2 regions of the Corynebacterium aquilae DSM 44791 genome follow, and region 2 is predicted to be linked to the other one. Evidence: riboswitches for the same ligand, from Rfam matches in the RefSeq annotation. Region 2 holds a riboswitch; the other holds the start of a gene.
What was found. A riboswitch is a leader RNA that binds a small molecule or an ion and turns the genes downstream of it on or off. The one in region 2 is predicted to bind cobalamin.

Region 1 (7,814 bases), 170 kb from region 2:
CGACCTGCAGCACCGGAATGTCCTGATTGGTGGCCGCCGTTAATGCAGTACGCCCAAATCCGCTGATTCCGAAGGTGTTTTCCACCAGCACCGTAGACGCCAACGTGCCGGCAAAAAACAACACGACCAACGGCGCCATCGTCGCAATACTGCGCACCGTAATAGCGCGCGCAATCCGGGTGGCGTTTACCCCGTTAATCCTCCAGGAAGCAACCCAGGCTTCCTGGCCAATGGTGTCGATCGTGATCAGTAGAACACGGCCCAATAAACCGGCCGAAGGGATCGCCAGCGCTAACACCGGCAACGCACTCATGCCCGTCACCGGCTGCCAGGCCAGCCGCAAACCAACCACCACCAGCAACACCACCGCGAGAACGAATTCCGGGATAGAACCCAACACCGCCATCGCGGTGATATCCGTGGCGCGGGCGTTTTTGCCCCGCACCACAGTCACCAATCGGGGCACAGCCAAAACAAACGCCAAAACGCATCCCACCGCAGTCGATACCGCGGCCAAAGTCGCAGAAGTCGCAAGACCTGCCCAGGCCATCTCGGTGGCGCTACGGGAGGTCGACACCCAGGAAGTACCGAAATGGCCAGAAAATGCCTGCGTTATCGACTCCCACGGGCTTGTCGGCAGGTTCAGCTCTACCCGCAGATCCTGCAGGATCTGCGGATCTGGGGCGCGTTCAGCTTCCCGCGCGCGAAACACCGCCATCGCCGGGTCACGATGCCCAATCCACGGCAGCAGGGCCGCCACCAGCAGGGCGGCCGCCAGCAGCAGCACCGAGGTGACAACGCTAGGCACCACCTGACGCGCCCAGCGCACCAGAGGCCGGCGTGTGGTGGAGGCGGTGTCCGTTGTCATGCGGGAGTCCTGTCCTAGTGATTACTTGCTGGTATCGACAGTGATCAGGCGACGCTCGAAGGGGTCATAGGTGACGTCCTTCAGATCCTTGGTCGCAATCATGGAGTACTCGTGCGCGAGCGGGATCACCGCGTTATCGCCAACAATCTGGGCACCGATTTCGGCAGCCTTCTTGAAACGTGCATCCATATCTTCAATGTCGGCAGCTTTGGTGATCTCCTGATCGATGTCCTGGTTGCAGTAACGGGACAGGTTGTAGGAGCCATCGCAGGTGTAGTCACTGGCGAGGAAGCTGACGGGGTCCGCGGCACCTAGCTGGTAGTTGCGGGAACCGATCACCGCATCGAATTCGCCATCAAGCAGTGCGGCTTCCATGGAGTTGTAGTCGGAAACCTTCACATCGACCTCAAAGCCGGCTGCGCGAAGCTGATCCGCAATCACCGAGGCAACTTCGCCAAGCTCAGGCCGCTCGGACCAGGTGGCGAGGGTGATCTTCTTCCCGGCCGGATCCGTTGCGCCCTCGGTGGTGTTGTGGGAATCAGCCGCGCTGGCCCAATCGACGGTGGGAACGAAGATTGAGCCCTTCGCATCACCGGCGTGGCCTTCGTAGATGGCCTCGATGATGTCCTTGGGGTGCACAGCCTTAGCGGCAGCAGCACGCAAGCCCGCATCCTGGAATGCGCCCTTGGCGGAGTTGAGGTGCAGGTACACGCCGCGCGGCAGCGGGGTCTGGTTGACGTCGATGTCTTTCAGGCTGTTGAGCTGAGCGATCGGCACCGCCTGGGCGAGGTTGACTTCACCAGAGCGAATGGCGTTGGAACGTGCGCCGCCATCGGTGAGGAATTCAACGTCCATCGCCTCAAGCTTCGGGGCGCCACCCCAGTAGTCACCAAAGGCCTCGGCGTGCGCCTTACCGTCGGACAGCTCAGTGATGGTGTAGGGGCCGGTGGCGGTGCCGACAACGCTGGGGCTGGCGGGGTCGGTGTACGCGGACTCGGCAAGGATGATGGTGCCTGCGTCAGCGAAGCGCTGCACGAGGATCGGGTCGGCAGCTTCCGCCTGGACGCGCACCTTGTCTTCGCCGTCGGCGGTGAAAGTCAAGGGCTTTTTGCCCAGGCCCTTCGGCCGGCTGGTGGCATCGAAGGCTGCCTGCAGGGAACGGACCACAGCGGCGCTGTTCATCTCGGTGCCATCGTGGAATTTCACGCCCTTCTTCAGGGTGAATTCGACGGTGCGATCGTCGATGCGGTTGACGCTGTCGGCAAGCCAGGGCTGGGCGACACCGTCTTTGTCGAGTTGTACGAGGGTTTCGCCCACGCCCATGCGGGTATTGAGCAGCGCATCATCAGAGAACGGGGAAAGGTGCGCGACAGGTGCGAAGGGCAGCGCGATGGCGGTGGCGTTATCGGCCGGGGCCTTGTCGGCGGCGGTGGTGTCCTCACTGCCGCAGGCGCTCAGCCCGAAGACCAGCGCGGGTACGAGGGTGATGCCGGCGAGAGCACGCAATGTGGTGGATTTTTTCACGTTTGTGTCCTTAAAAAAAAGGGGGAAGGGATGGTGAATATGCAGTTATAGACCGGAGGTTTCCCTCGGTACATTTTAGTGGGAAACTTTTTGGACTTTGGCCGATGCTGTCCGAGAAGTAGCGATGATGCGGGGCATGGCGACAGCGGAGGCCGCCATGAGTGCGGTGAGCACCACCCAGGGGGCTGCGGCGGGAATTCCGGTGATCTCGGCGTAATCGAGAAGTTCGCCGACCACCAGGGAGGACAACAGCACCGCCAGCCCGCCGAAGGAATTGAGGAATCCGTAGTAGGAGCCGAGATTTTTTTCACCGGCAACGATGCCCACAACATCGCGGGAGGTCGGCACGGCCAACATTTGCCCGGTGTGCAACAGCGTCAGCATGAAAAGCGCCGGTGCCAAAGCGCCAAACCCCGCTGGATGGTAAAAGGTGGCGGAGATGGCGACGACGGCGAATCCTAGTGCTTGCAGGGCAAAACCGATGGCAATGCTGGGCATGGTGCCGATTCGGCGGGCTAGCCGGGCGATCGGCAGCTGCAACACGAGAATCAGGATGGATGAGTAGACGAACATCCACCCAAGTGCGGTTTTGCTCCCGGTTGCCCGTTGCAGCTCCGTGGGAAGGGAGAGGTACTGCTGGTTGTAAGCGACCAGGCCGGTGGAATACGCCAGGGCAAACAGGACGAATTCCTTGTGCTTGAGCACGCGGGCGAAACCCGCGAGCACAGATTGTTGCTGGGTGGTGGTGTCGACGTGGGGCACGACCAGTAGGTGGGAGAAGAACAGGAACGCGAATATTCCAGCAGCAACGAAGCAGGTGATGTGGAAGCCCTGCTCGATCAGGGCGGCACCCAACAGTGGCCCGGTCAGTGCGCCGACGCGGGAGAAGAAAACATCCATGGCGAATAGCTGGCTGCGGGGGATGCCGCCGGCTTTTTCGAGTTGGGCGCCCCGCACCGCAAATGCTGCTTCGGCGGCTGGGGAGAATAGCGCGGCCGCGAAACCAATGAGGATAACCGCCAGGATGAGGGTTTCGATGCTGTTGGACAGCCCGGCGAGCACGAATCCGGCAACGCGGATGGCAACGCCGGTGAGCAGGACGGGTTTGATGCCGAAGCGGTCGGCGAGCCCGCCGCCGACGAAAAAGAGTCCCTGTTGGCTGAAGGTGCGCAAACCCAGGACGAAGCCGACCATGACGCCGCTGGCTGCCAGGGAGTCGGTCATGTAGTTCGCCAGGAACGGCACGACGAGGTAGAAGCCGACGTTGAACAGCATTTGAGTGACCAGCAGCAGCTGTAGTTCCAGCGGCAGTGAAACAAAAGCGCGGACTTCGCTGCCAAGATGGCTGCCGAGGCGGTAGCGCCGGCGAGAAGAGGAGCTTTGGGGCTCGGTGGGGTGCTCGTCCGGGGCTGACTGTGGGCTAGATGAGCCATCTCCGGCAGCGACGGTGGCGAGCAGTTTGCTGGGTGTTGCGCTGGTTTTTTCGGTGCGGGTGCAGGCGTTGCCGGGGTGTTCTTGGTGGTGCGGGCTGGGCCGGGTGGCGCCGGCACGGTTGGGTTGCAGGTTGAGGTTGTCCGGTGGGGTGTTCTCACTCATTGGGCTAGGACCTCCTCGGCGGCAAGTAGTTCTTTTCGGGCATCGCTGGCGTTGTCGTCGTTGGTGAGCAGCCTGCTGGCTGGGCCTTGTTCGGCAATGGTGCCGCCGTCGAGGAGCAGGTAGCTGTCGCAGATGCTGGCTGCGGCGTAGAGGTCGTGGGTGATGAGCACCAGTGCTGCGCCACTGCGTTCGATGCTGTCCAGGCACAGTTGTGCGGTGGTGTGGTCGAGGGCGCTGATCGCTTCGTCGGCGAAGATAATGTCGGGCTGGTTGATCAGTGCCCGGGCGATGGCGACGCGTTGGCGTTGCCCGCCGGATAGTTGTGCAGCACGACGGTGACCGAGGTGCGGGTCAAGGCCGAGGCTTGTAAGAAGTTCGCTGGCGGCGGGGTGGGCCTGGCGGCCGGCGCGGGTGCCGCGGGCAATGGCGATGGGCTCGGTGATGATGTCGAGGATGCTCATGTGGGGGTTGAGGCTGGCGTCGACGTCTTGGGGGATATACGAGAAGGTGCGCGGGGTGGTGGCGGTACCGCCGTCTGGGGTGATGGTGCCCATCAGCAGCCGCATGATGGTGGTCTTTCCGGCGCCGCTGCGTCCGATGAGCGCCAGGCGGTGCCCGGGATGGACATCGAGGGTGATTTCGCTGACGCGCCCGGTGACGGTGGCGTGGTCGAGTCGGGCCAGGGGGCTTGGGCTAGTGGTCGTCATGGGGTGCTCCGGCGGCGGCGATGGGCCCGTAGTGGGCGGTGAAAATGGCGCTATCTGGCTGCTTCTTTAAGGTGATGGCCGTGTCGCACAGGAATCTTGCTGCACCGTGGTGGTGGCTGATGAAGATGACTGTGGTGTTGCCGGCGGCGTGGTCGAGGGCACGCAGCACGTCGACGATGGCAACCGGGTCGAGTGCGGAGGTGATTTCGTCGGCGATGATGATGTCGGGTTGGGAGGCTAGTGCGAAGGCGATGGCTGCGCGTTGGCGTTGCCCGCCGGAAAGTTCTAGGGGGTACTTGTGGGCGTTGTCGCGGCTAAGCCCCACCTGTTCGAGGATGCTGGTGTCGCCGAGCAGCCGGATTTGGTTCTCGACCCGCATAAGGGGGTTGAGCGCCCCGAAGGAGTCTTGGGCGACGTATCCGACGCGCCCGGAGACCTGCAGGGATTCGGCGCTCACGGTGGCGGTGGTGGGGAGGAATCCGCCGATGGTGGCCGCCAGGGTGGATTTTCCGGAGCCTGATGGCCCGGTCAGTGCGACTCGTGCCCCGGCGGGGATGACGAGTTCGTCGATGTCGATGCCGACGTCGTGGTGGGCGTTGTCGTAGCGCACGCGGACGTGCTTCATCGACACCGCCGGCGGTGGAGACAGCTGTCCCATCGCAAACGATCCTCACATTCGCCACGTGGGGTCAAATACTCGTGACCGCAGTGGCAGCTCGCGGGCGCACCCAAGTAAGTGTGCGCCGTAAAACCGGTCATCTCCTGTAGGTCTCCTGGCTTCAACGCCGTCACACGGCCGCCGACACCTCGTTGGTGGCGAGGTTTTCAGGCCTTCCCGGGGGCGTGTTTGCCCCTAGTGGCCTCGCGCGGGGCGAGGCGGTTCGTGTGGTGTCGCGTCATACAGTGGCGAGTACCGCTTCCGGATTCACACCGGAGATTCCCTTGACACAGGTGATGTTGTTCTTTTCTTCCCCGGTGAGTTTACCCACCAGCTTTAGCTAATGCATGTTGGTATCAATTGAACATGCCACTGGATCGTTTCTCAGGCAGGCACTTCGTTAGCGGGGTCAGTTGGGTTTGGGCGGATGGGGGCGGCCGGCAGCTTCTGCAGCAGCAGCGGTGCAGGTCTTCTCCCCCACCCCGGCGTTGGTCGCACCCACCGCAACACGTCTCATGACGTTGTGGGATGTGGGTTTTAGGCATGAAAAATCCGCCCCGGAGCCAAGCCCAGGAGCGGATTGTGCGGTTTCGGCTATCCCCGGCGCGCGCTGTGGCGGCGTGGGGGTAGGGAAAACGAGGTTTTTAGAGGTTCGGGAACCAGATGGAGATTTCGCGTTCTGCGGACTCCGGGGAGTCGGAGCCGTGAACGACGTTGTTGGCGACCTCGAGGGCGAAGTCGCCGCGGATGGTGCCCGGGGTGGCCTTGGCGACCGGATCGGTGCCGCCGGCCAGCTGGCGCCATGCTTCGATGGCGCGGGGGCCTTCGACGACGCCGGCGATCAGCGGTGCGGAGGTGATGAACTCGACCAGTTCGCCGAAGAAGGGCTTGTCCTCGTGCTCTGCGTAGTGAGCCTTGGCGGTTGCTTCGTCGGCAACGCGCAGGTCGAGGGCGGCCAGCTTCAGGCCTTTGCGCTCGATGCGGGAGATAACTTCGCCGACGAGACCGCGGGAGACGCCGTCCGGCTTGATCAGGATGAGTGTACGTTCAGACATGCGCACCATCCTACAGGGCTATCGGTTGTGGTGGCTGCGCCTGGTGTACCCCCGGGCGTGCTTTGCGTAGTTGTCTTAGGGGGGTGGATAGCGAAACCGCCACCGGCAATGGGGTTTGCTGGTGGCGGTGTGGTGTGGGCTGCGGGGTGTGCGGCTAGGTGTGTTGGGTGGTCAACAGGCCACGCTTCATGCGTTCTATGAGGTTGGCGCGGAGGTACAGGATGAAGGCCCACACGCCGATGAAAAACAGCACCATGATGATCATGGAGTAGTGCACGAAGAAAGCGCCTACCAGGGCGATGACTTGTAGGGCGATGTTGACGATGAGGTTGATGGGTAGTCGTTGGAAGAAGGCCCAGACGAACATTGCGACACCAATGAAGGTGACAAAGAGCCAGTTTGCGGTGGTCCAGTAGGCGCCGTTGTCGAGTCGTCCGATGACAGTGAGGACGAGCAGCAGGGAGATGGCTTCCATGACGAGGGTGCCGGCCATGACTCCGTTGAGGCCTTTGAGGGGGTCTTTGGCGGGGGCGTGGCCGGGGCCGAGGGGGCCGTATTCGATGTCCTGGCCTGCGGTGCTCATGCGGGGTCCTTTCCAAACAGGGTGCGGGCCTCGCCCGCGGTGACTACCGAGCCGGTGATGACGACACCGGAGCCGGACACTTGTCCGCCTGGTTCGTCGGATTCTTCCGCCAACTCTACGGCCAAGGCCACGGCGCCTGATAGTGACTCGGCGGTGTGGACGCGTTCCTCGCCGAAGATTTCGCGGGCCATGTCTGCGAGTTCCTCGGTTGGCAGGGCCCGGGGGCTGAGGTTTTCGGTGATGACGACTTCGGTGAGGACGGGTTCGAGTGCGGTGAGGATGCCTCGGGCGTCTTTGTCGCCGAGGACGGCGAGCACGCCGATCAAGCGGCGGAAGTCGAAGTCGCGGTTGAGTGCTGCGGCTAGGGCTGTGGCGCCGTGGGGGTTGTGGGTGGCGTCGACGAAGACGGTGGGGGTGGCGCGGACGCGTTCGAGGCGTCCGGGGGATTGCACGGCGGCGAAGCCGGCGCGGACGCGTTCGATGTCGAGGGGGCGGCCGGGGCCGGCGCCGAAGAATGCTTCGACGGCTGCGAGGGCGCAGGCTGCGTTGTGTGCTTGGTGTTCGCCGGATAGGGGCAGGAAGATGTCGTCGTATTCGCCGCCGAGCCCTTTGAGGCTGATGCGTTGTCCGCCGACGGCGAGGGAGGATTCGATGACGCCGAATTCTTGGCCGAAGCGGGCGACTGCGGCGTCGGCTTCGACGGCGCGTTCGAGGATGACGCGCAGGGCGGCTGGTTCTTGGGCGCCGACGATGGCGACGTTGTCTGGTGGGGTGAGTAGGTCGCTGGCGTCCCAGCGGGGTTTGATGATGCCGGCTTTTTCGG
Region 2 (7,814 bases):
CAACGTTTGTTGTTGCACGTGGCTCGGGCGCAATGGTTTCGCTGCGTAGATTTTGCTGCGGTGGGAAGTGATGGTTGTCGTTGTGTCCCGTTACATGCCCGTGGATAGGCATCGTCGGTGATAATTGATTGCACTTCGCTTCGCGCGCCGTGGCGTGCGGGGTGATGGCACTGGATTCTCCAACATCCGGTTGTGGCTTTTCTCCCCTTTTTCAAGTCACGGTTAGTGCAGTCGATGGTCTCTTGTCGAGCTATCGGCGGGCATGTGCTTTTGGGGAGTTATTTTTTTGTCTTTTTACGCCAAAACCCTGCCTTTTGGGGGCAGGGTTTTGGTGTGTGGGGGTCTTTAGAGGAGTTGCTCTGGGTGTTCGATGGTGCGCCCGAGCGCGTGGCTGACGGCTGGCGCCCAAGGCAGTTCCAGTCGGGCCCGGCTGATGAGTTCCTTGTCGGTCATGATCTCGCCTGGGGATCCCACGTGGAGTTTTCCGTCGACTAGGACGGCTACTGTGGTGGCGAATTCGTAGGCCATGTTGACGTCGTGGGTGGATAGGACGACTGCGGTGTGCCGCTCGTGTAGGGCGTTTAGGGTGTGGTGGAGTTGGCGGCTGCCTGCCGGGTCAAGTCCTGCGGTTGGCTCGTCGAGGAGGAGGATTTCTGGCTGCATGGCTAAGGCACCTGCCAGAGCAACGCGTTTGCGTTGGCCGTAGGACAGTTGGTGTGGCACGCGGTGGGCCAGGTCGGTGATTTCTGCGGCTTCCATGGCGGCGGCGACTCGTTGGCGGACTTCGTCTTCGCTCAGGCCTTGGTTGGTGGGCCCGTAGGAGACGTCGGCTGCGACGGACATGGCGAAGATTTGGTCGTCGGGTTCTTGGAGTACGAGTTGAACGCTGCGGCGCAGGGCGTCGCGCCCGGCCCGGTTGTAGGTGACGGGTTGTCCGCGGTGGATGATGTGTCCCTGGGTGGGGACCCAGGCGCCGGCGAGTAGTCGAAAGAGGGTGGATTTGCCGGATCCGTTGGCGCCGAGCAGGGCGATGCGGTCGCCGGGGCGGATGTTGAGGTTGATGCCGCGGAGGACCTGGTATCCGTTGTCGTGCGTGAAGTGCACGTCTGCGCAGCGCAGGAGGGTGTCTTTTGCGGCTGGTGGGGGTGTGGTGGCCACGGGGGTTCCTTGGGTGAGCTATTAACGCCACACGATGCCTGCGGCGGCGAGGGCGATGAGGGCTGCGGCGGTGAGGATGAGGACTTTCGGGCGGGCCGGTGTGTAGGGGTCGAGTGTTGCCGACGATCCCATGGGGGCGCGCAGTTCGAGTCCTTCTTGCAGTGTTTTTGCCCGGGTCAGGGATATGACAAACAGGCTGGCGGCTTGGCTGGCTACGGAGGTGATCCAGCGGCGCATGCTGGTGTGTCCGAGGCGTTGTGCCTGGGCGAGCCACATGGTGCGCGCGGTGTCGATGAGGGTGCCGACCATGCGGTACATCAGCATGGTGACGTGGGCGAGCTCTTCGGGGTAGCCGAGTTTGCGCAGCCAGACCAGGAGTTGCGCCATGGGGGTGGTCAGGGCGAACAGCATGGTGGCGCTCATGCCTACGGTGCAGCGGGCGAGGACGATGAGTGCGTCGTGGACGCCGCCGTCGATGCGGACGAAGCCGTGGGGGGTGAGTGCCACGATCAGGGGTGCCAGTCCCAGGGCGATGAAGCTGGCGGGGGCCAGGATGAGTGCGGCGTAGAGTTTGGCCGGCACGCGGGCAGCGATCGCGAGGGCGAGGATGGCTGCTGCAACGACGGGAAGCACTGGCCATACGGGGACGCTGATTGCCAGAATCAGCAGCCCGAGGATGGCCAGTGCTTTCTCCCCCACTGATGCGTATGCCCATCGGTTGTTCGCCGCGGCGAGTTCCAGGGGGTTCACGTCGGTGGTGTCCTTGGGGGTTCGCTTAGCTGGTGGCGCCTGTGGCGTCGACGGTGATGCCGAGGGCTTCTTCTGCCTTGCGGCGGCCGCGGTAGCTGCCGAGGGCGTAGCCGACCACACCGGCGCCGAGGCCAGCTTGCAGTGCGAACAGTCCGGATTCGACTTCGCCGGGCAGTTCGCCGATGAGCGGGTTGAACCAGGGTTCGTAGTCGGGGTTTTCTTCCTCGACGATGGTTTCGGCGCCGTCGTCGGTGCCGGTGAATTGTTCTTCAGCGTCCTTGTCGCCGAGGTTGAAGAACATGGGGAAGGCGGCGATGCCGAAGGCCAGGGCGATCAGGCCGACGGTCAAGCCTTTGTTGGTCTTTGGGGTGCTGTTGCTGCTCATGGATTTTCCTTTTTTGTGTGGGGGTGCTGTTGGCGGTGAAGATGTTTAGGCCGCGACCGGGGTTGCGGTCGGGGTGGTGGGAATTTCACTGCGCTTGAGCACGCCAAGGTCGAGCAGTTCGCGGGTGGCGATCACACGCAGGCTCTGGAAGATGAGCACGGTCACGATGGACTCGATGATGGCCAGCGGCACCTGGGTGGGTGCGTAGAGCATGAGGAAGTTGAAAAAGGCGGTGGCGTAGCCGCTGCCGTGGTGGGCCAGGGAGAGTTCGAAGGCTGCCACGACATAGGTGGACAGGTCAGCGAAGAAGGCCGCGAAGAACACACCCCAGCTCAAGCTGAGGCCGGCTTTGCGTGCCAGCACCCAGGCGCCGTAGCCGACCCAGGGGCCGACGATGGCCATGGAGAAGATGTTCGCGCCGAGGGTGGTGATGCCACCGTGGGCCAGCAGCAGTGCCTGGAAGAGCAGCACGATGGAACCCATGAAGGCCATCACTGGGGGTTTGAACAGCACGGCACCCATGCCGGTGCCAGTGGGGTGGGAGCACGATCCGGTGATGGAGGGGATTTTCAGGGCGGACAGCACGAAGCTAAACGCGCCGGCGGCTCCGAGGAGCATGCCCGCATCGGGGTGCTCTTTGAGCTGTTTTTTGACGGAGTATGCGCCATGAATGACGAAGGGTGCGGCGACGACGCCCCAACCAATGGCTTGCTCGACGGGAAGGAAACCCTCGGCAATGTGCATGATGAACTTCTTTCGTGAACGTGGCCCGACACCTCGTGGGCCTGAAATGGATGTCACAACTTCTTAAGCGTTGCAGCCGGTCTCCTGGCTTACCCGCGATACCGCACCACCGCAGTGGACCGCGAAACCTTGTCGCGGTCGGGTGGTGGCACAAGTCCTTCCCACGTCGGTGCCTGCGTGAGGGGTCGTGGTGGAATTCTGCATGGCGCGCACCGCCAATTGACGCCTTATTGAAAAAGCGGCGGTGTGCACGCGGGTTCACAGTGGCGAGGGCCGCTGCCGAATTTTCATCGGCATTCCCGAGCACTGCAACGGGCACAAATTTACGCCCCCAACCTGCAATAACATAAAAGAAAAGCAATGTGGGGGTAGCCGAAATCAAGCTTTTTCGGGGACTGTTTTCCCGTCACTCGGCAGCCAGGTTTTGTCATTGGCGCTCAATTTTGCTGCATATTTCCGCATTCCATTATCTGCGCACACATGCAGGTTTTCATTTAGTGGGAGACCAATACTCCGGGACACCTCCCCCCTTTAGTGACCGGACACACCTTGGGTCCACCTTCGGCTGTTTATTCACATCCACTACGCAAGCTTTAGGACTTCGAACGCTCTTTTACCGCGCCCACCTGCACAGATCCCACATTTATAGACCGCTCTGTCTGATTGCCTGTCTATTTTTTGGGTGTATAGTGAGCATCATTGCAGCGCCCAACATCCCACCCGCAAGCGGGCGCACCACCAATCCCAGGAGCAAGTGACAATGTCCAACATCAAAAACAACATCACCGAAACCATCGGCAACACCCCCCTGGTGCGCCTCAACCGACTCACCGAGGGCCTCGACGCCGAAATCCTCGTCAAGCTCGAATTCTTCAACCCCGCCAACAGCGTCAAAGATCGCATCGGCCGCGCCATCCTCGACGCCGCCGAAGAAGACGGCTCCCTGACCCCCGGCGGCACGATCGTTGAGGCCACCTCCGGCAACACCGGCATCGCGCTGGCCATGGTCGGCGCCGCACGCGGCTACAACGTCGTCCTCACCATGCCAGAAACCATGTCCATGGAACGCCGCATCATGCTGCGCGCCTACGGCGCTGAAATCGTGCTCACCCCCGGCGCCGCCGGCATGCAGGGCGCCGTGGATAAGGCCAACGAAATCGTCGCGGAGCGCCCCGGCGCCATCCTCGCCCGCCAGTTCGCCAACCCCGCCAACCCCGCCACCCACCGCGCCACCACCGCCGAAGAAATCTGGCGCGACACCGACGGCAACGTCGACATCTTCGTCGCAGGCTTCGGCACCGGCGGCACCGTCACCGGCGTCGGCGAGGTCCTCAAGGAGCGCAAAGACACCGTCCAAATCTTCGCCGTCGAACCCGCCGACTCCGCCCTTTTGACCACCGGCAAGGCCGGCCCCCACAAGATCCAGGGCATCGGCGCCAACTTCATCCCCGACGTCCTCAACCGTCGCGTCCTCGACGACGTGCTGACCATCGGTAACGAAGAAGCCATCAACGCCTCCCGCGAACTCGCAGCCAAGGAAGGCATCCTCGGCGGCATCTCCACCGGCGCAAACATCGCCGCCGCCCTCAAACTCGCCGCCAAGGAAGAAAACAAAGGCAAGACCATCGTCACCGTCGCCTGCGACTACGGCGAGCGCTACGTCTCCACCCCGCTGTTCGAAGACATCCGCCAAGAGTTCTAACTCCTAGCACCCCACTCACACCGCCCCCGCGCCAGCTGCCCGGGGGCGGTGCACCTTATTAACCACCGCAACGCACCCAACCACAAACAAACCACCACCCCACCACGCTGATAGAGTAGGCAGCCATGAAGCGCCTCATTGCGATGATCCGGGAAGACCTCCACAACGCCCGCGAACACGACCCCGCCGCCCGCGGCGACGTCGAAAACGCCATCGTCTACTCCGGCCTACACGCCATCTGGGCATACCGCATCGCCCACGCCCTATGGGTGCGCGGCTTCAAAACCCCCGCACGCATCCTCTCCCAAGCCACCCGATTCTTCACCGGCATCGAAATCCACCCCGGCGCCACCATCGGGCGACGCTTCTTCATCGACCACGGCATGGGAATCGTCATCGGCGAAACCACCGAAATCGGCGACGGCGTCATGCTGTACCACGGCGTCACCCTCGGCGGTCAGGTACTCACCCAAACCAAACGCCACCCCACCCTCCACGACAACGTCACCGTCGGCGCCGGCGCGAAGGTCCTTGGCCCCATCACCATCGGCTGCGGCAGCGCCATTGGCGCCAACGCCGTCGTCACCAAAGATGTGCCCGACAACCACATCGCCATCGGCATTCCCGCCAAAAACCGACCCCGCAAAGAAAACGAGTGCCTCAAACTCGTCGACCCCGACCGCTACGTTGCCGGAACCTTCGAAATCTAACCCAACGGATGCACAAAGTCCCTGCCACCTGGTTCTCAACTCAGATGGCAGGGACTTTTTTCATGGTCTTACTCCGCGAGCTGCTCCGCATACTCGGGGTTCTTAGCGATGAAGTGCTCCACAGCAGAGCACGTCGCCTTCACCTTGACACCAGCATCACGGGAATCATCCAGGGCCGCCTTAATCAGCGGGGAGGACAGGCCCTGACCGCGATACTCATCAAGAACCACAGTGTGGTTAAAGTCGCGAACCCCATCCGAGCCCTCCGCATAGTCGGCATAGCCGGCGAGATTACCCTTCACCATGAGTGCAAAACGGCCATTATCCGGCTCGTGAACGATCTCAGCATGCTCAAGCATGAAAACTCCTTCTTTACAGCGTGCTCAAAGCCCGCGAACGCGGGCCCCACGCCGCCACACACCCACACAAGGCGCTGTGACGCGCGTGACAGCCCAGTGTAGGCAAAGATGCACAATCCCGCAGAAAACGCACCACACGCCCCCACACGGCCCCACAACGCCGCCTCATACATGTCTCGCAACCACGGCCCCCAGAAAAAATCACGTGGCACGCGAAAAGCCCCACACTTTCGTGTGGGGCTTTAACTGTGGCCAGAGCCGGGATCGAACCGGCGACCTTTCACTTTTCAGGCGAACGCTCTACCGACTGAGCTATCTGGCCATATCCCAAAACTATACCAGTTAAGGAATGGCGACCCTGACGGGACTCGAACCCGCGACCTCCGCCGTGACAGGGCGGCGCGCTAACCAACTGCGCCACAGGGCCGTGACACTCGCACCAAGCAGTGAAAATATTTCATTGCCTTGCGCTGTGCACGAGGAAGTACTTTACCCAGGAAGTGCAATATGACACAAATCAGCAGCATGTAACCCTTTTTCGCATACTCCCCCACCCACCACACCACCAGCAAACCTCCGCAAGCGGGCCCCACAAGGAAAGCCACCACCAAACATCAACGCACCTGCCCTATAGAACTAAAAGCCTGGCGACCTCATAGAAATCGCCAGGCAACACGACTTCGGGACTCACGAACTCGCCAAAGTTAAAACAGCCACCGAAGCACTAACCGACAGCAACCCCACTGGAGCTCCTGCCGAATACGACACCGGTATCGACACCGGCTACACCCGCTCTATAGGAATCCGAAAAGGCAAACCCCGCTAAAACCGGACACACTTTTTGTCCTATATCCACGACACGCCGTACAGACACACATTTTGTCGCATAACCCCCACCCCACGCGAGGTTCACATAAACCCGCAAACAGCAAAAAGCGCCAGTAGATTTTCTCTACTGGCGCTGCCTGCGACCCTGACGGGACTCGAACCCGCGACCTCCGCCGTGACAGGGCGGCGCGCTAACCAACTGCGCCACAGGGCCACTGGCCTTATGAAAATAAAGCCTTGTACTCCCAACGGGATTCGAACCCGTGTCGCTGCCGTGAAAGGGCAGTGTCCTAGGCCCCTAGACGATGGGAGCGTGTCATAAAGAAGCGGTGTAGCACCTGCTGCTTTGCGACTTCGTTCATAGTACACGACATGAGCGAAAGACCAAAAAACGCCGGTTGAAGCGCATTTTTCAACCAACAAAGCACCATAAAAAACGTATGCGATCAAAGATGAAGCCGACACGATGAGAAAACACCCCTCACCATCCCCGTCACAGCACCCCAGACAGTTACGGCCTAGCGCCCTGACCCCGCACCCGGACGCCCTATTGGGGCCTATAGGACAAAAAGTGTGTCCGCTGGTGCAACGACGGTTTGAAACCGCCCGGGCAAGGAAAAGACAAAGCTCCCTTTCACCGAAGTGAAAGGGAGCTTGTTTGGTGGGCCCTGTGGGGCTCGAACCCACGACCTGCGGATTAAAAGTCCGTAGCTCTACCAACTGAGCTAAAGGCCCACGGAACAATCGCAACTAGTGCGTAGTCCGCTGTATATCGTAACCGGTTTTTTCGGCCACATCAAAACGGAACACGCCGATAAGTTTTTTGGAGCCGCCACCAGGCCACCCCAACGGGCCTGTAACCGGGTCTCAACGCACCGACGCCCCTTCCACAAGGGTAAGGGGCGTCGTGGTTCTAGGAAGCGCGAGAAGGCACTTCCTGGGGTCCTAAAGGTTTAGGACAGCTTCATGGAGCCGGTCTCCTTGAAGCGCTGGTGGAAGGACAGAGCCTCATCCAGCAGGTGCGGGGTCTGCATGGTCTTGTTGGCCTTGGCCTCAGCCAGTGCACGGTCGTAGTAGTCCTGCAGCATCGGACGGTAGTCCGGGTGAGCCAGGGCGATCATCTTTTCGACCTTCTGGCGCGGTGCCAGGCCACGGAGATCCGCGTAGCCGTACTCGGT

Region 1: another riboswitch for cobalamin. It lies ahead of CAQU_RS09170 (ATP-binding cassette domain-containing protein); the one in region 2 lies ahead of CAQU_RS09980 (energy-coupling factor ABC transporter permease).

Annotation. Positions count from the first base shown of each region.
Region 1 covers NZ_CP009245.1:2,181,090-2,188,903, forward strand. Annotated here, with positions in the region: gene CAQU_RS09150 (ABC transporter permease subunit) at 1-868, opposite strand, end outside; gene CAQU_RS09155 (ABC transporter substrate-binding protein) at 890-2,392, opposite strand; gene CAQU_RS09160 (MFS transporter) at 2,468-3,988, opposite strand; gene CAQU_RS09165 (ATP-binding cassette domain-containing protein) at 3,985-4,695, opposite strand; gene CAQU_RS09170 (ATP-binding cassette domain-containing protein) at 4,682-5,353, opposite strand; cobalamin riboswitch at 5,442-5,663, opposite strand; gene ndk (nucleoside-diphosphate kinase) at 5,998-6,408, opposite strand; gene CAQU_RS09180 (DUF4233 domain-containing protein) at 6,563-6,991, opposite strand; gene folC (bifunctional tetrahydrofolate synthase/dihydrofolate synthase) at 6,988-7,814, opposite strand, start outside.
Region 2 covers NZ_CP009245.1:2,352,353-2,360,166, forward strand. Annotated here, with positions in the region: gene CAQU_RS09965 (energy-coupling factor ABC transporter ATP-binding protein) at 346-1,158, opposite strand; gene cbiQ (cobalt ECF transporter T component CbiQ) at 1,180-1,908, opposite strand; gene CAQU_RS09975 (energy-coupling factor ABC transporter substrate-binding protein) at 1,934-2,293, opposite strand; gene CAQU_RS09980 (energy-coupling factor ABC transporter permease) at 2,339-3,037, opposite strand; cobalamin riboswitch at 3,095-3,363, opposite strand; gene cysK (cysteine synthase A) at 3,798-4,739, shown strand; gene epsC (serine O-acetyltransferase EpsC) at 4,865-5,449, shown strand; gene CAQU_RS09995 (GNAT family N-acetyltransferase) at 5,518-5,808, opposite strand; tRNA gene CAQU_RS10000 (tRNA-Phe) at 6,058-6,130, opposite strand; tRNA gene CAQU_RS10005 (tRNA-Asp) at 6,159-6,235, opposite strand; tRNA gene CAQU_RS10010 (tRNA-Asp) at 6,777-6,850, opposite strand; tRNA gene CAQU_RS10015 (tRNA-Glu) at 6,877-6,949, opposite strand; tRNA gene CAQU_RS10020 (tRNA-Lys) at 7,296-7,371, opposite strand; gene scpC (succinyl-CoA:acetate CoA-transferase ScpC) at 7,590-7,814, opposite strand, start outside.